Regions from separate parts of the Marinomonas algicola genome, predicted to be linked through region 1. Evidence: predicted binding sites of a transcription regulator. Region 1 holds the regulator's gene; each other region holds the start of a gene.
The links. Region 1 encodes LexA, which represses DNA repair genes until DNA is damaged. Its sites were predicted from a motif close to TACTGTNTANNTANACAGTA; they were not measured.
Positions count from the first base shown of each region.

Region 2: a site for LexA is predicted at 3,741-3,760, ahead of dinB (DNA polymerase IV). Genes of this name have one in related genera too.
Region 3: a site for LexA is predicted at 2,561-2,580, ahead of umuD (translesion error-prone DNA polymerase V autoproteolytic subunit). Genes of this name have one in related genera too.

Region 1 is NZ_CP061941.1:2,017,626-2,023,766, reverse strand. It holds gene IEZ33_RS09185 (DEAD/DEAH box helicase) at 1-776, opposite strand, end outside; gene dinG (ATP-dependent DNA helicase DinG) at 898-3,027, opposite strand; gene lexA (transcriptional repressor LexA) at 3,096-3,716, shown strand; gene IEZ33_RS09170 (hypothetical protein) at 3,786-4,070, opposite strand; gene IEZ33_RS09165 (DUF6586 family protein) at 4,073-4,540, opposite strand; gene topA (type I DNA topoisomerase) at 4,537-6,141, opposite strand, start outside.
Region 2 is NZ_CP061941.1:3,926,027-3,932,167, reverse strand. It holds gene IEZ33_RS17935 (ProQ/FINO family protein) at 1-606, opposite strand, end outside; gene IEZ33_RS17930 (hypothetical protein) at 761-1,225, opposite strand; gene IEZ33_RS17925 (cell division protein ZapB) at 1,222-1,452, opposite strand; gene IEZ33_RS17920 (flagella assembly protein FlgT) at 1,495-2,709, opposite strand; gene IEZ33_RS17915 (LPP20 family lipoprotein) at 2,709-3,326, opposite strand; gene IEZ33_RS17910 (hypothetical protein) at 3,399-3,599, opposite strand; gene dinB (DNA polymerase IV) at 3,811-4,869, shown strand; gene IEZ33_RS17900 (alpha/beta hydrolase) at 4,946-5,620, shown strand; gene ccoM (cytochrome c oxidase subunit CcoM) at 5,772-5,882, shown strand; gene IEZ33_RS17895 (DUF2489 domain-containing protein) at 6,015-6,141, shown strand, end outside.
Region 3 is NZ_CP061941.1:2,417,393-2,423,533, forward strand. It holds gene IEZ33_RS11055 (WYL domain-containing protein) at 1-17, opposite strand, end outside; gene IEZ33_RS11060 (hypothetical protein) at 29-322, opposite strand; gene IEZ33_RS21120 (hypothetical protein) at 535-723, opposite strand; gene IEZ33_RS11070 (hypothetical protein) at 727-975, shown strand; gene IEZ33_RS11075 (3'-5' exonuclease) at 1,048-1,953, opposite strand; gene umuD (translesion error-prone DNA polymerase V autoproteolytic subunit) at 2,607-3,056, shown strand; gene umuC (translesion error-prone DNA polymerase V subunit UmuC) at 3,064-4,332, shown strand; gene mobI (conjugative transfer protein MobI(A/C)) at 4,343-4,768, opposite strand; gene IEZ33_RS11095 (ParM/StbA family protein) at 5,251-6,141, shown strand, end outside.

The sequences.
Region 1 (6,141 bases):
GTCCATTGAGTCGCCAAGGCTTGAATGTCTTTTGGAAAAGTGGCACTAAACAACATGGTTTGGCGCTTTTCTTTGTGCGGTGTCATTCTGATAATGCTTTTTACATCTGGTATAAAGCCCATAGACAACATTCTATCTGCTTCATCAAGCACCAAAGCTTCTACTTTATTCAACATTACTTTTTTACTACGCGCAAAATCGAGTAATCGGCCTGGAGTTGCGACGACTATATCAACACGCTCTGTATCAAGCTGTTGCTTTTGCTTCTCATAACTTAAGCCGCCAACCAGAGAGATAACATTTAAATCAGAGTTTGAGGTCAGCTTTTCCGCATCTTCCGCGATTTGTAAAGCCAACTCGCGCGTTGGTGCAATGATTAAGCCACGAGCGAAACGGTCTCCTCTTTCCTCTTCAACAGGATAATCAAGGAAGTCGGAAATCATCGCAATCAAAAACGCCGCTGTTTTACCCGTTCCAGTTTGTGCTTGTCCGATAATGTCATAACCTTGAAGTGTATGTGGCAACGTGGCCGCTTGGATCTCACTGCAATATTCAAACTTCATTTCAGAGATGGACTTTAGAACTCGATCGGGTAAATTTAAATCGTGAAATCTCAACTTCCCTTCCACTGGCTCAACCTGAAAATCCTCAATAGACCAAGCTTTTGTATTAGTTTGATTTGATTCAGTGGATTTTGTCGGTTTTTTACTTGGTTTTGAATAAGTTCTACGGCTTCTTTTTGGCTTTGATGGGGTATCTACTGTTTGTTTTTCCATTTGGAATCTATTTGCTTCTTTATAAATGATTTGAATAACTTGATTTGGTATAAGTGTACCTAAATGACGTAGATTTAGACACCTTTAACCCACTTTAAACGTAAATTGACAATCCAATTGTTTATTCCACTGACAAGCGATATGGAGGTAAACTATTAATTAATTGTTGCCCGTATCGTTTTGATACCAATCTTCGATCTAGAATACATACTTTACCTTCATCTTTTTCACTACGCAGTAAACGACCCGTTGCTTGCACAAGCCTCAATGAAGCATCAGGTATAGTGATTTCCATAAACGGATTACCGCCTCTTTTTTGAATCCACTCAGCCAATGTGGCGTCAACTGGGTCATCGGGTACTGAAAATGGAATTTTTGCGATAACCACATGGGTCAAATATTTACCTGGCAAATCAACCCCTTCAGCAAAACTCGCTAATCCCATTAACAAACTCCCCTTACCCGCATCAATGCTCTTCTTATGGGATTCAAGAATAATACGCTTTGATTGTTCACCTTGAACCAGCATGATAGCTTGTAATTTCGCTCCAAGACGTAAGGATACTTCCTCCATTTGTTTTCTTGAAGAAAATAGGACCAAGCTAGCACCATCTTGGTTAATACTATCATTTAAATATTCAACAATAGCCGTCGTATGTTGCTCTACTTGTGTTGGCTCACAGGTCATTTTTGGAATTATGAGCTGACCTTTATTAGGAAAATCAAAAGGGCTTAGTACTCTTAAATATTCGCTTTCATAAGGCACACCACTTCTCATATTAAATCGATGAAACGTATTTAATGCCGTTAATGTGGCCGACGTCACTACGGCAGCATAGCATTTTTCCCAAAGCTGTTGTCGTAACGTATGAGCCGCTAAGATGGGAGACCCACCAAGCTCTATATCTTGTTCCATTCCACTGCCTGATAAACTCAACCATCGAGCATTCGGGGGATACGTTAAATCATCCTGAAGGGAAAAAAGCTGCCAAAGCCCTTTTGCTTGTTCTAAACGCGCAAGAACAACACCCAAGATAGATAACCAAGTATCGGCCACTTCTTGAGTCAGACCCATTCCTTCATTTTGCTTTACTTTTTTACACTCGTCCTGAATGCTTTCAATGCTATTAAATAATTTTTGAAAACCAGTTTGAAGACTGTAAGCTAATTGTCTCAATTCTTCAGGTATAACACCAAATTCAAATCGATAAACAGTGTTGTCGCTGTCTAGGTTTTTTTCTGCAATAAATGGCGCAAGTCCTTGTTGGGCGTATTGAATAAAATTAACCAGAGTTTGAATCTGCTGCGGTATTTTCAATAAAATCTGACCCGTTAAGCTGATTTCATCAGTCAATTCTTGTTTAAGATTCACCAAGTTCTTTTCAAGCTGTCTCAGCCACTGAATACTCTGTTGCAAACGCAGCTCATGACGGAAGTGATTTATGGCTTTTTCTGGAAGATGATGGCCTTCATCAAACACATATATAGTCTCACTTGGGTCCGTTAAAATAGCGCCACCTCCCAATGATAAATCGGCTAACACTAAGTCATGGTTAGCGACGATGACATCGGCGGTTTCAATTTCAGCCCTAGCTTTATAAAATGGGCAAGCTGAAAAGTTTGCGCAATTACGATTTGTGCATTGTTGATGATCTGTGGTCACCCTTCTCCAATCCTCATCTCGTAAAATACCCTCCCAATTATCTTTATCACCGTTCCAGTCACCGGATTTAATGTGTTCGTCCATTTCCTGATAGAGAACCGAGTTAACATCACCAGATTGAAGGTGTTGTTCAAATAGACCCGCGAACATGTCATCCATAACTTGGTTTTCGGCATCTAAAAAACTTTCAAGCTGGTTCAAGCACAAGTATCGACCTCTTCCTTTCGCTAAGGTGTAACTAAAGTTGTATTCCGTATGCTTTAACAGGTCTGGCAGCTCTTTATGGAGAATTTGTTCCTGCAGCGCTACGGTCGCTGTAGAAATAATTAATTTTTTCTCATTTGATTTAGCAATAGGAATGGCCGATAAACAGTAAGAAAGGGTTTTACCTGTTCCTGTCCCAGCCTCGACGACAGCGACATGCTTTTCACCCAAGCGCTCACCTTCTGAGCCCTGCATAATGTTGCCCAAAGTACGCGCGATCGTCGCAATCATTTGCTTCTGACCTAAGCGCGGCTTATGACCTTTGGCGGCCAACGATGCCCTGTAGGCAGCATGTATTTTTGACTTTAATTCATCTGATAGCATTATTTAATTGAGAACATCTTTAAAAGCTGTATATAATAACAGTAACTGTACAAACAACCAGATGCCTTATGATTAAATTAACAAAAAGACAATCCGAAGTAATGGACATGATACGCGAATTTATTTCTGTAAATGGCTTTCCGCCAACGCGAGCAGAAATAGCGAGGCATTTGGGATTTAAATCTCCTAATGCCGCCGAGGAGCATCTTAAAGCATTATGCAAAAAAGGTGCTATCGAAATTTTACCTGGTGCGTCTCGAGGATTGCGTTTGATAGAAGAAAGTCCAGAAGCCCCTCCTTCGGAGCTCGGATTACCTATTATAGGTAAAGTGGCCGCTGGCTACCCAATATTAGCTCAAGAGAATGTTTCTTCTTATGTTCAAATCCCTCCTGAGATGTTTTACCCCAAAGCAGATTATTTTTTATCCGTTACAGGGATGAGCATGAAAGACATCGGTATTTTAGATGGTGATTTAATTGCCGTACATAAAACAGAATCTGTGAAAAATGGTCAAGTCGTTGTTGCTAGAATTGATGATGAAGTTACCGTAAAACGCTTCGAGCAAGAGGGAAAAATTGTCCACCTGATCGCAGAAAATGAAGAGTTTAACGACATACATGTTGATTTAGAAAGTACTGAATTTGCTATTGAGGGGATTTCAGTCGGCGTTATCAGGCAAAATATATAAGTTCCATCAAGCTATACGTTTCATTATTGCCCTTCATAAATAGGTATTTGTGAAGGGCAAGCAGGAATACTAATGCAGAGTTGAAGGCACGCTCAAATTCGTCTCAAACTCATCGAGCATATCTTGATCGTCTTCAGGCATGTCACTAAAGTCTTCAGAGTAGACAAAATCAATTCCAGCATGAAACATACATTTTGCAAGGTCGAAATACCGGTTCTGCAAAAAAGCCTTGGTATCATCGGAAATAGTTAACACAGCTAACGGCTCTGAAGTTTCATTTTCCTCTGTATTTACTGGGCGCAATACAATATCACCGTTATCTAATTCAACAATTTCTAAATAAGCTTCATTCATTCTTAATACTCTGCGGACTCTTCTCTATATCTCAATACGAGATCAGATATTGACTTTAAATAGAATGTTATCGAACTTTCTAAGCTTTGACTACTCACTATAACATTACTTGAAACAACGGTTGGCGACTTAGAATGACACTCTAAAGCGACATTATAGTCTTTTTCCATCAAGGTAAGCCAACTAATGGGGTCGGATGATAAAGCATTTAGCTCCTGTAATACAGGAATTGACATACCTTTTTCTTTTGCCGCACCCAAAAGAACACAAAGATCCGCTTCTTTTTTTAACGAATAATTTGCACAAACTTCTTGCAACAAACCGTTTAACGCACTCTTGAGATGAAAAAGAGCAGAGTACTCATACGCTCTTTCCATCCAAAACTCAGCCGCTTCATTTTTCATATTTAAGAAGCGACGTGCAACATCTAACCTTTGATTTGTCACACTCGCTTCACTTGGGTTGCTCATTTCGTTTTTTTACCCTCTTCAATCACCCACTTATTACCCACATAAAACGCTTTCCAACCAGTAGGCTTACCATTCTCTTCTGTCATAACGTATTGTTCTTTTGTTTTACGACTATAACGAATGACCGCTGGGCGGCCTTCTGAGTCGGCAACCGGTGCATCAGAAAAGAAATGATACTTAGAATCAATTTGGTCCATGTAGGGCAAAAGTTCTGCAACAAGCGGCGCTCTTGTTTCTCTCTTTTTAGGAAATTGGCTCGCCGCTAAAAACAGGCCTGTTGCGCCATCTCTTAGAACATAATGATCTTCAACTTTTAGGCAAATCAAATCAGGCATAGGGACCGGATCCATCTTCGGTGGAGCCGCTTCACCGCTCTTCAAGAGCTTGCGAGTATTTTTACATTCTTCATTGGTACAACCAAAATATTTCCCAAAGCGGCCATTTTTTAATTGCATCTCAGATTCGCACTTATCACATTCAAGAACAGGGCCATCATAACCCTTAATTTTAAATGCACCATGCTCTATCTCATAGCCACTACAAGCTGGATTATTACCACAAACATGAAGTTTTCTTTGTTCATCCACCAAATAACTGTCCATTGCTGAGCTACAGATTGAGCAACGACGTTTCGTTATAAGTGCTTTTGACTCAGCTTCCTCATCATAAAGCGCAACCGCTTCTTCCCCGCGCGTTAAATTAATTGTGGCTTTACAACGTTCTTTAGGCGGAAGTACATAACCAGAACAAGACAAGAATACACCGGTACTCGCGGTGCGAATTTGCATCGGCCTAGAACACGTAGGACACTCTATATTGGTTGGTGTTGGCTCATTTGGCATCATACCAGTATCTGGGTCTTCAGCTTTCCTGAGGGTTTCATTGAAACTGGTGTAAAAAGCATTAAGCGCCTTGATCCAATCTTCTCGCCCTTCCGCTATATCATCAAGCTGCTCTTCCATTTGCGCCGTGAAGCTGAAATTCATCAGGGTGTGGAAACTATCGACTAAACGCTCAGTGACAATATCCCCCATTTTTTCGGCGTAAAAACGTCTATTTTCAACACGAGCATAACCACGATCTTGGATAGTAGAAATAATCGATGCATAAGTAGATGGTCGACCAATACCACGCTTTTCCAACTCTTTTACTAAGCTTGCTTCACTAAAACGAGCCGTTGGTTTCGTAAAATGCTGTTCTGGTAATAGATCAACCAAGGTAAGCATTTCACCCGGCTCGATGTCTGGTAAAATACTGTCTTCTGCTTTTTTACCGATGGCGGCCATGACGCGAGTGTAACCATCAAAGCGTAAAATTCTGCCTCGCGCTTTCAACTCATAATCATCCACCAACAAGGTAATCGTGGTTGAGGTGTACTGGGCAGGAGGCATTTGACACGCCATAAACTGATTACGAATTAAATCGTATAGCCTGTGAGCATCTTTATCCATCCCAAGCAGTTCGTTTGATGTTATCGAAACATCTGAAGGACGAATGGCTTCATGCGCCTCTTGAGCCCCCTCTTTGCTCGAATAACGAATCGCTTCTTCAGGAAGATACTCTTTACCAAAATTTTGTAAGATATATTCGCGTAGATTATC
Region 2 (6,141 bases), 1.9 Mb from region 1:
TTCTAGTAATTGAATAAGCTTAATGTTGTTCTGTTTATTCTTTTTACGCTTTCTGGCAAGCTGCTGTTCTTCTGTAGAGGCTTCTGCTTCTTGGCCTACAGGCTCTGAGTCTGTGGGTTTGAGCATGGCTTCTTTTTTCATCTCGACTGAGTCACTTTCTGATGCGTGAGTGAGGTCAGTATTTTTTTCCGTAGAGGCGTCTTCAAAATTAGTTAATTCTTCTAAGGTCACTTGCTTCTCAGTTGCGTATGCGTTTTCAGTAGTGGGAGTGTGTGGCGTTAAGTCCGTATTTTCTATCATTGAGTCAAACAGGTTTATCTCAGGGGGTAAGTCAAAGCTAAGCTGATTTTCTGAATCCTCCCTGTCTTCTGTGGGCTCAGTCGATTCTGCCGTTTCAATATCAAGGGAGTCTTCAATGTAAAGCTGGAGTTGATCATTGGGCGTTAAATTGTTCATTTGACTCAGTAAGTCGTATGGAGACGTTGTATCTTCACTGCCAGCAGTAGATGTTGCTCTTTTTAGTGCCGCGATTTCTGCACGAGCATCATTGAGCTCTTGGAGTAGAAAAGCAACTTTGTGTTGAAGTTGCTGAATAAGTTGATCCATAAAAACAAAACCTAATCGCTTCGTATGCTATCTAAAATTATGAAAGTCTTAAATAACAATAATATCGAGCTGTAAAGCAGAGATGGCTATGAAAGCGTCTGTGCTGATAAATAACATAATAAACAGAATGAAGCCGATTTAACTGGCCTCATAGTTAAAACGCAAAACCAATACCTAAAGCAGCATGGTTATCGTATGCGGTGTCGCTACTGTTCAGTACTTTCAATGTTACGTCAATTCGAGACTGTTGACTAATGCCAATGCGTAGCCCTATTTCAGGATAATAGGCGTTATCAGTAACGAAATAATTACCTAAACCAATAAAGCTCCAGACAGGAACGTTGCCCACTCTGGTCACTGGGTCCATGCTGTAGAAGCGAGCGCCAAGATGAAGCGTGCTTTCAAAGCTGTCTCGTAAGAAGAAAGACGCTCCGCCATAAAAAGCTAAGCTTCGTGGAAAGGTATACTCCATAGCGCCAGATAGAATTGAATCTGTGTTACTTGTCGCTGTGGAGGGTTTGCTAAAAATATGGTCATAATTGAGCAATGTAGACCAAGTGCCAGCTGCATTGGCACTTAATGTTGTTAGCATCAATGCAGCGGCGGCAGCGTATCTCATTGATGCTTATCCAACTGGTTTAAGCGAGAAAGCATACCGTTTAATGAGTTCTCCCAATTTGCTTGCTGCTCTTCTTGCTGAGAGAATTTAGCTTCTAACTCAGTTTTTTCTTCACTTAGCTCGTAGTTTTTCATTTCTAGGTCAGAAATTTTTCCTCTAAGAGCATTAATTTCTTCAACAGCTTGATTAATACGTTGTTCTAAGTGATGTAGCAATTCGTTGTTCATGTGATGTCCTTGTTAAAAAAGTATTGTGTTGATTGTAGTGATTTACCAAGCGATAACAACATCTTGTTGCTGTACATTCAAAATTCTTGCATCAACAGCTAATTCTCCAATCGCGAAATTAGGCTGTACTTGGGTAATGGTAACATTGATATTGGCATTGTTCAGTTGTGTTTGGGCATTTTGTAGTTGATCAAAAATTTCATATCGGCGATAAACATTAAATTTGTCGCCTGTCTTGATGCCTGCAAGAGAGCCAGCGTTCAAGTGTATTTTATTTCCTTCTGTACGAAATATGTTAGCAACAAAAGGCTGGCAGCGTAGTTTTTCGCTAGCATCTAAAGACGCTTGCCATAAAATTTGTTGCACAATATTACCGTAATTTGTTTTCCAAAATAAAGAAGACCCAAAGCCTACTTTTTTGTTGCGAGGAAGTGTCCAGTCTCCTGATTCCTGATAGCCTGCTTCAAAAAGTAACGCACCGCTAAAACCGTCATATATATAGATGTCTAGCATCATAGTGCGCGCATTGGTTTCTTTATTGGCCCACTTTAAAAGAGAATTTAGTGGTGTGTCTTGATCTGGGTGTTGAGGGGATAATTCATCGATGTCTCGAATAACGCCACTTATCACGTATTGTACGCCTAAGTCCTCACCAATTCGTGCTACATCGGTTAACGATCCGTCGACATTGGTTGAGGTTGGTGCATTAATAAGGTCTGGATAAATAATGGTATTGGTTGCGGCTAGTGCGTGTAGGTAGCCTTGTCTATTAATTTCATCGGTTAAGCTTTTAGGGAAGCCTCGTGTAATATTGTGAAGCGCCCCTAAATTAGCTTGCTGTGGTACTTGTAAGGCAAAACCAGTAATGCCAACCGATTTGCGGTAAAGGTTCGTCGCACCATTACGACATTGCATATCATCTGTAACATCGGTGGATATACGAATTCGAAGAATATTATCCGAAATAGTCTCTGATAATATCTCTGTTGATTCGGCATATCCCGAAGCTTGCAAATGCATGGATGAATTGAGTTCACCATTATTTAACGAGTCGTTTGACATTAAGGTCGCGCTGGATTGTAAAACCGCTTGCTTGATGGCCTGTTCAGTCGCTCTATAACGTGCGTCTTCAATGTCATTATTATAAATAATCGCTTGTCCAGACGCTTCAATACTGGCGGCAGTTAAGGTGTAGCTAACGGCTAAGCCCATTAAGCCTATGACGCTGGTGATTAAGTGTTTAATGAATTTATTCATTATTCTACAGAGTAAAAGTTATTGGTTTTGTTCTTTGAGGAGGTGCTGTTGTTTCCAGTACTGCGATAAGAGGGTCTAATTTGGCAAGCTGGGTTGGTTCGTATGCTTTCTGGAGAGCCTGCGCATCGACGAAAGTTTTCCTGTAGTGCCATTTCAACAACGGTTTCAAAACTTCCATCATCTAGCTCTCTTTGAGAAACGACTTTAGCACCAACAAGATAAGCATCGACAAAGGTTCTTAACTCGTCATTTTGAGTCATCATATTACTAAGAGTGGACGTACCATTAATTTTTAAGCCATATACGCGCTCAGATAAATTACGGTAAGCGTCAAGTTTAGAGCCTCGTAACGAGAGCAGTTTCGCTTGTGACTTAGAAAATTTTTTATTGGTTATAGGTGCAGAATAGCCGGTAGCATTAATGATGATAGGCTCCCTTGGAATAACATCCACGATCTCGAAAGGGCTATCGCTGTTATTATCGGCAAGAGAATTACTAACAGTATTACCATTGCAAGGTGCAATACTTGTGCACTTGTTTGCGTTTTGAATTGCATTACATGCCGTTAGAAATAAACTGGCAAAACATAAAAGGTACACAGGTTTTAGAAAGCGCATTGCAATGTCTCCTAATCTTTTGGTAATCGTACCACGTGTAATGATCTGTGGCATTTTATTAAAAAGTTCCAATTAATGAATTCTGTAAATAATTATTTTTCTAGGGGCTTTCTTTATTTGAGCACTTTCAACGGTGTCCTCATCTACGGTAATTTGCATCGGATTGGCCGGTTTTGCAATTTCCTCTTCACTGGACGTTTTATGATATGAATAACTGCATCCAGAAAGAGTGCTTACTAATACGGTTAGTATTAAAGGTATCTTATAACGCATTTTATAAGTTTCCTATGTGATTACCTTAGATAATAAGTTTACGGCGTTTGAACACATATCTTAAAGGATAATTTAAATCTTGGGTATTTAGCGACAAGATTAAGCGTTGAGTAATTAAATGGACGACGAAAAATTCAGTTTAACTGTTTTTATATACAGTATTTATGGTACTTTAGTGCTTGTTTTACCGTTTCTATATATCCAAGAGAATATGTCCCAAAGGAAAATAATTCACATAGATGCTGATTGCTTTTATGCTGCAGTAGAAATGCGAGATAACCCTGAGTTACGTGATATTCCATTAGCAATTGGCGGATCGGCGACGTCAAGAGGGGTGATTGCTACAGCGAATTATATTGCACGTGAGTATGGTGTACGCTCGGCTATGTCTTCGGCTCATGCCGTTCGTCTGTGTCCTCACATCGTTATTATTCCTGGAAATAGGCAAAAGTATCGAGAGGTATCCCAACAAATGCATCGTATTTTTGGCGAATACACTCGTCTTATTGAGCCCTTATCGCTTGACGAAGCCTATCTTGATGTAACGGATGTGACGTTATGTCGAGGAAGTGCCACTTTAATGGCGCAAGAGATACGTCAAAAAATTATGGATACAACGGGCATTACTGTCTCTGCGGGCATTGCCGCGAATAAGTTTTTGGCGAAAGTCGCCAGCGATTGGAATAAACCGAATGGACAGTTTGTCGTCCCACCATCGGAGCAGGATGCGTTTGTAAAAAATATTCCTATTAAGCGCATTTGGGGGATTGGGAAAGTTGGTCAAGAAAAGCTTCATAAGTTAGGTGTCAAAACCTGCGGCGATCTGCAGCAAATAGAGTTAGCCAGTCTAATTCAACTATTCGGTCGCTTTGCTTACCGCCTTTCACAACTGGCTTTTGGTGTGGATGACAGAGACGTCCAAATGAATCGCGTGCGAAAAAGCTTTTCTGTCGAACATACTTATGAAAAGGATTTAGATTCCGTTGATGCCTGTTTAAAGCAAGTTCCAAAATTGATCGAAGCATTAACTCATCGAATGGCGGATAAAAAATTCACTCATCCTCCGAGTAAGTTTTATGTGAAAGTGAAGTTTGATAATTTCCAACAAACAACGGTTGAGAAAGCCTATCAAAAAGGTCAGGAGTACGCATTTTTTATTATGTTAATAAAAGAAGCGATTTCTCGTCAAAATAGACCAGTACGATTACTTGGATTGGGTTATCGGTTAAAATCCAACGATTCAATGCAGTTGCGACTTCCATTCGAGTGAAAGTACGTGCCGCTTTTGCTGTTTTGATTGGCCGTTATGTGTAAGTTACCGACTATCTTAAAAGAGGAACAAATAAATGCAGGAATTAGAGTGTGTTGTCGTCGAAACATCTTCATCAATAGACAGTGCTGTTATCTGGTTACATGGTCTTGGTTCTGATGGGTATGATTTTCAACCTATTGTGAAAAGCTTGTCTCTGCCAGAGGCATTAGGCGTACGCTTTATCTTTCCACATGCTCCGATTCGCCCTGTCACGATAAACGGTGGTATGGAAATGAGAGCTTGGTATGACATTTTAGAAATGACGATTGAGCGAAAGGTGGACAGTAAAAATATTGCTGAATCCTGTGCTCACGTTCAAGCCATCATTGATGCGCAAATCGCTTCAGGTATGGCAAGTGAGCGGATTGTGCTTGCGGGTTTTTCACAAGGAGGTGTCATTGCTTATAAATTGGGTCTAACGACCCAGTCAAAATTAGCTGGAATTATGGCGCTGTCTACTTATTTGGTAGAAGCCGAAGCATTAACACATGCGACTGAAAACGTTAATGGTAGCACTTCAATTTTAATTCACCATGGATCTGAAGACCCAGTGGTTCCTCTACAATTAGGTACAACGGCTCGAGAAACGCTGTTGAATAAATCTTATAATGTGGCCTTTAAATCATACAATATGCCTCACTCTGTCTGTCCTGAGCAGATTGGTGATATTTCTAACTGGCTGCAACGTGTTTTGTTAAAACCTCTTTAAAGGCCTAGAAATGATACTGAGGAAGGCGTTTATTGATACACGTCAGTAAACGCCTCCCTGATCCTCCTCTAGACTGATAAATATTGACTTATATCAAGGTAAGAACTGAAGGAAAGGCTACATTTAACGCATAACAAATGAGGTGATGATTATGTTTTTAGATGATGTTGTTCTTGCTGGTGTACTGACTGTCGGTTTGATGTTGGCTTTTTTAGGTGGGTTTGTTTATATCGCTTATAAAGCGATGAAGAGTAAACCTTAGTCTTGAATTTGCTCGTTTATCTCCATATAGATGTGTCTTTCTGGAATGCGATGGATTTACTGTAATGGGCTGTCTGCATAGTGTTAGAATTTAGGCTAATATATTAATTAGTTTAATTTGCAGGTTCGCTTTATGTCTTTGAGTGTTTTCTTTTTAGCATTAACTACAGGAATTCTCGTGATTGCAGGGTTGGCCCTGCTTATTCTTCGTCTATTAAAAAAGGATCAAGAGCGAAAGCTGGCCTTAGCTGAGGCTGAGC
Region 3 (6,141 bases), 400 kb from region 1:
TGTTTATTCAGCTTCATGCAACCTTCATCTATTCAATATCTAAGAATTGTGGAGACTTGAGCTTTCTGAGATAAGCTTCCGGATCATGCAAGCCTTGGCTATCTGTCCCTAGTCCAAGCTTCTTTAATAAAGCACTTTTGAGATCTCGACTATGCTCGCCAAAACAAGGGGCATTAGTTGTTTCGTCAATTTCCCGCAGCAAAGCCAATACACCCGAATATGCATGATACTTTTCTGTTTTGGTTGCATTTTTATTGCTAACAATTTGGATCAGCTCTTCTAAAATAGTGAGCTTTGATAAAAGCTCCTTTGATGTATTCATATGGCACTCTCCAGAAACAAACTCCATCTTATGTGGTTGCTCACAGCAAGAAAATAATTTGAATCACGCAACCTAACTAAATTTATTAGGTATCATCCTATCACAAATTATTTTGTAGGGAAGACTAAGCGGCAACTTTTTGATCTGGATTGCAATTGCCGCTCAGGTATGGGCTTGAAGACCTTGTTTTGTGCCAATGCTGATAGCCGCTATCAATGCGCTACCCGAACCAATGGCACCACGATGTTACCGCAATGAGATACCCCTTTGTCCGACTCTGTAGACATCAGAACGCGTTGCTCACTTTCCCTAATGCGCCTGGCAACTTCTGCCTGGGCTGGTAGCAATGGCAGCATCCCTTCAGCAATCGCGTCTGGAGCAGACTCTTGGCCACAGGACATCAAGTGCTTCCATGGATCTTTAAGAAAGCGCTCGAACGTGATGCCAAATTCAATGATGTGGGCAGAGACGAAGATTTCGCCCCAGTATTCAATGTAGGTGTCTTGGTACATGGAAAGATTCCTCTTGTTGGTTATATACCCTGCCTACTTGCAGCCGCAGCGGTGTTACCTGCATTCGCTCACCCCAATCACATAGAAGATCTATGCTCATGGGGACTCGCTCACTTGCCGCCTAGCTGCAACACCAAGTAGTTTGGGTATAACGTAAGTTCACTTTCCATTTTCCAGATGTTTTCAAATATGCAAGGCTTACCTTGTGGAGAGCTACGAAGCTTTAAATCGATTGCGGGCACCTTTGTAGTCATAGTGGGCATGTTCTGAGCCGCGATGGTACAAATCATCCAGGTAAGTTTGTTCCTGCGGCAACTCGTCTTCGCTGATTTCGCGCCACCAATGTTTGTTGGCACCTTTAACACCGTCATGCCAGCGGTAACCACGCTCTTTTAGATAGTCCTTTACATCAAACGGCGCACCAAACGCACGTACTAACACAGTTCGCCTGTCTGCTTCAGACAACAAGTTTGCAACGGACTCGGGCAACAAATGGAACAACCAGGCCATCGCCAAACAATCGGTTGCAGCTCGATGTCCTTCATAAAACCAACCTAAGCGAAGCAGCAGGTACTCAAGCTTTCGACTTTCAAAGCCAAATGCTTTCCAATCTATGCCGCTAGCTGAACAGGCCCAAGACAAATGGCCTAATCCGGCAAACCGCTTTTCAAAGAAAGGACGATCAAACTGTGCATTGTGCGCAACCACCAGCGGATCATCGGATAACCAACTCGCTACCAGTGAATCATCAATGTGCTGGCCTTGAACCATATCATCGGTGATACCGGTTAACTCGGTAATCAGCTCGGGGATTGGCTTGCCGGGATCTTCATACAGGCTGATCACATCAACAATCGACACAATCCGCTGAGCAGAGGGGCTGTAAAGCACCTTAACCATACCAAGCTCAATAATGGACTCATCATCGAAAGACAGTCCGGTTGTCTCTGTATCGAGCAGCACCATTGGCTGTTCATCACCGACCATAGGAGAAAGTTCAAGTGGCCAAGTCTGCGGCTCACGCGTTAATGGAATACGCTCCAGCAATCTAAAATCTTCTGGTCTTTCTGGGATATCCGCGAGACGCTCTAGCGGAAATGGCGCAGGGGCTCTTGTCATTGATGGTTCCTCTTCAATTCTGTTGTTCGCTTTGGGTTATTTCACTGTGCCCTGTTCGTTTATAAACGCGTTTGTACAAAATGCACCTTGGGCCTCAGCGTTTTTTTAATCTTTCTACTGTGTGAACCCATGTATGAAGGCTTTGGCTAAGCCTTTCAGATAGCCTTAGCTAAACCCTTTAGGTAACCCTTACCGATACCCTTTACGCATGACTTAGCCAACCCCTTTTCAAACGGTTGCAAAAGGCTTTAACTGAGTTCGACTGAGCATTTTAATGATGCTCCTGACTTCGCTTTAAGCCAGTAAATTCAATACGAAGCAGAATTTTACTAACTGTTTTTAAACCCTTTGCAAAGGGTTCAACAAGCCTTATCTGACGGTTACTCGACCCATGCGTTAACCAGTAGCAGTAACAGGATCAGTAACAGAAACAAGAGCAGTAGGCAGAAGCAGTATTGTCCAAGCCTTGCAGGCTTTGACGAGGGCGAGCGATCCCCCACATCAAGCTTTTCAACACAAAAAAGAAATCACCCACGACACAACGTCTTACTCGAACAACTACAGTTTTACCTACAATTTTACTTGTAGAAATCAGCATAGCATTAGATACTGTATAAACAAACAGTATTAATTATGATTTTTCGAGGTTCGTCATGAGTGTCTCGCTGATAGGCCGTAGCGGCGCACTTGCCTTCATCAAAGCCAAGCGTCTTCGTATTCCATTGTTCATGGAGCGTGTTTCTGCTGGTTTTCCCTCACCAGCGCAGGATTATGTTGAGCAAACGCTCGACCTTAACGAGCTGTGTATTAAGCGCCCGGCTGCAACGTTCTTTGTGCGTGTTGAAGGGGATTCAATGATTGATGCCGGGATTCATCCAGATGATATTCTGGTGGTTGATCGCTCTGTTCAAGCCAAACACGGTGACATTGTCATCGCTGGCATCCATGGTGAACTCACGGTAAAGGAACTTCAACTGTGGCCGTGCGTCAAGCTGATCCCAAGAAACCGGGCGTATGAACCCATCCATATTCCCGAAGGGACAGAGTTAGAGATATTTGGTGTGGTCACCAATGTGGTGCGAATCATGCGCCGCAAGTCGTGACTGTCCCATGCCTGTATTTGCCTTGGTGGACTGCAACAACTTTTACGCCAGTTGTGAGAAGCTCTTTCGTCCTGATTTAAAAGATACGCCGGTTGTGGTGCTGTCCAACAATGACGGCTGTGTGGTTGCACGCTCGCGTGAAGCCAAGTTTTTCGGTATTAAAATGGGCGTACCCGTCTTTCAGATCAAAGCTAAAATGCAGCGCCATGGCATTTTGGCTTTTTCATCCAACTATGCGCTGTATGCGGATTTGAGCAGTCGAGTGATGCGCACTTTGGAAGAGATGGCACCACGAGTAGAGGTTTACTCCATTGACGAAGCGTTTTTGGATTTAACCGGTATTGAGTCGGCCATATCCCTTGTCGAGTTCGGACAACAAGTGCGAGAGCGCATAGGCCACTGGATTGGGATCACCGTCTGTGTAGGCATTGCACCTACTAAAACACTCGCCAAGCTGGCTAACCATGCCGCCAAGAAATACCCCGCCACTCAGGGGGTTGTAGACCTGACCAATCCAGATCGGCAACGTCGATTGCTCGCATTAGTCCCAGTTGATGATGTTTGGGGCGTTGGTAGACGGCTTTCTAAGCGTTTAAATGCTCTGGGTATCACCACAGCCCTAGACCTCGCCAATGCCTCTCCTAGAGCCATCAGAGACCAGTTCTCGGTGGTTTTAGAGAGAACCGTCAGAGAGCTCAATGGTGAGTCGTGCATTGAACTTGAAGAAATCCCGCCAACTAAGAAGCAAATCGTCTGTAGCCGTTCATTTGCCGTAAAAGTAACGCAATTTGAATTGTTACGTGAGGCCGTATGTGAATACGCAACCCGCGCCACTGAGAAGCTACGCAAAGAACAGCAGCAAGCCAAAGTGCTGACCGTGTTTATACGTACCAGCCCCTTTAAGGACAACGAGCCGCAATACAGCAACTCCGCATCGGGCGAGTTGTTGATACCCAGTTGTGATACGAGGGATTTTATCAAGCTGGCCAGTCACTTACTCAAGCGGATATGGAAGGATGGCTTTCGCTATGCCAAAGCGGGCGTCATGCTGTCTGACTTTTACGATCCCGGCATGTTTCAACCAGGACTATTCGATGACATATCGACCCGCTCTAATAGCCAACAGTTAATGTCTGTATTGGACACAATTAACCAAAGCGGTGCCGGAAAGGTTTTCTTTGCTGGACAAGGCTTGAAGAAAGATTGGTCGATGAAACGAGATCATTTATCTCCAGCGTACACGACACGCTGGAATCAGTTACCACGAGTGAAGTAGACCCTGTGATTCAATAGGCATTCACTCTGCGACGCAGCATGTTGAGCTTATCAACTTGGCGTCGAATATCACTGAAGAATTCTTCTTTCTCCATGGCCAGCGCTAACTCCCATTCTTTGGCTAGACCTTGGCAGTCCAAAAATGAGTATCTCAGCTTCGTCTTTGAAATACGCAGACCTTTACTAAAGACTACTCGCTTGCCTCTTTGACCGTGAAAGCTGTTGATATACCACTCTATGCCAAAGCCATACTTAAAGTCTCTAATACGTACACCAAGCAGCCCCCAATCTTTAAAGGGCACATTCTCGCGAACCTTGTAATGGCTAACCCAAAAGTCATCAACTTCAGCTCGTGCGAGCGCTTTTAGCCTGTCTGTTTCTTGCTGCAATAAATTTGATACTTCCGATTTCCATAGTTCATTGACGATTTCTACCAAACCAATTTCCCCATCCAATTAACCCCAAAAGCCAAAACCACTATCCGTTTGGCTTTTGGATCGAAACGCCAAACGTAAAACTGCCGTAACAATCACTGTTTGGCGTCTCGATATAAATCAACTCGCGCAATCCCATACCTGACAAGAGATACAGCCCGATTTCACTTAAAAACGCCTAAAAAGACGTATCGTCATGAAGATACAAACCGTTTGGCGAGTTCAGGCCAGAATGCAAACGACGTTTGGCGTCTCGATTTTTTTGGCTCATTCATCCGCCGCCAAACAGAGCCTATTCTCATACTTTTGCGAAAATGCAATAGGCAGATAGATGAAAGGATTTGTCACCTTTCTGCCCACCGCCAGTGCACCGAATCCTGATAATGATATTTGAGTGAACCGCCAGAGCACTTGGACATACCCAAGCGTGACCAGTGCGGTTGATTGAAAACCGTTAGAGCACTTTGAGTGCACAGGAGATAAGTATGTTTGTACTAGGCGTAGATATCGGTTACTCAAACCTGAAGCTGGCAATTGGCCAATCAGGCAGTGAACCGAAAACCATTATTCTGCCTGCGGGTGCCGGTCCTGCGGATCGTATGCCGGAGCGTATCGGTGGAGGCGATGATGAAACCTGTTTGTATGTGTCTGTCGATAATGAGCGTTGGGCCGCTGGTGTGCCTGCTGGACGCCTTCAAGGCTGGGAACGAGAGCTTCACCCGGAATATCCCACCACAAAAACCTATAAGGCGCTTTTTCATGCCGCCTTGTTAATGGCTGAAACAGAATCCATCGATTTGGTTGTCACTGGATTACCGGTTTCCCAATTTCATGAACCACAACGTAAGTCTGACCTTGTGAAGCGTTTAAAAGGTGTCCATCAAGTGACGCCTAAGCGCAGCATCACAGTTCATGATGTCAAAGTGCTGCCACAGCCTGCCGGTGCCTATATGGATCTGGTTCAAACAGGTGGAGATTTGGGCTTGATTGAAGAAGGTCGCGTCGTCGTTATAGATCCCGGCTTTTTTTCTGTTGACTGGGTTGCCCTTGAGGCCGGAGAAATTCGCTACAGCTCATCAGGAACCAGTCTTCAGGCAATGTCCGTGCTACTGGAAACCATTGATAAGCTGATTTCGGAAGATCATGGTGCCAAAGTGGGTATGGATCGACTTGAAAAAGCCATGAGAACCGGCGACTTGCAGGTGCTACTATTTGGAGAAAAAGTCGATATTTCACCTTATCTGAATGCTGCAATGAAAAAGGTAGCGCCTGTTGCTCTTACAGCCATGCGCCAATCCATGCGTGACGAAAGCATCAATGCGGACTTGGTATTGATCGCCGGAGGTGGAGCCATGGCTTATAAGGAAGCGGCCAAG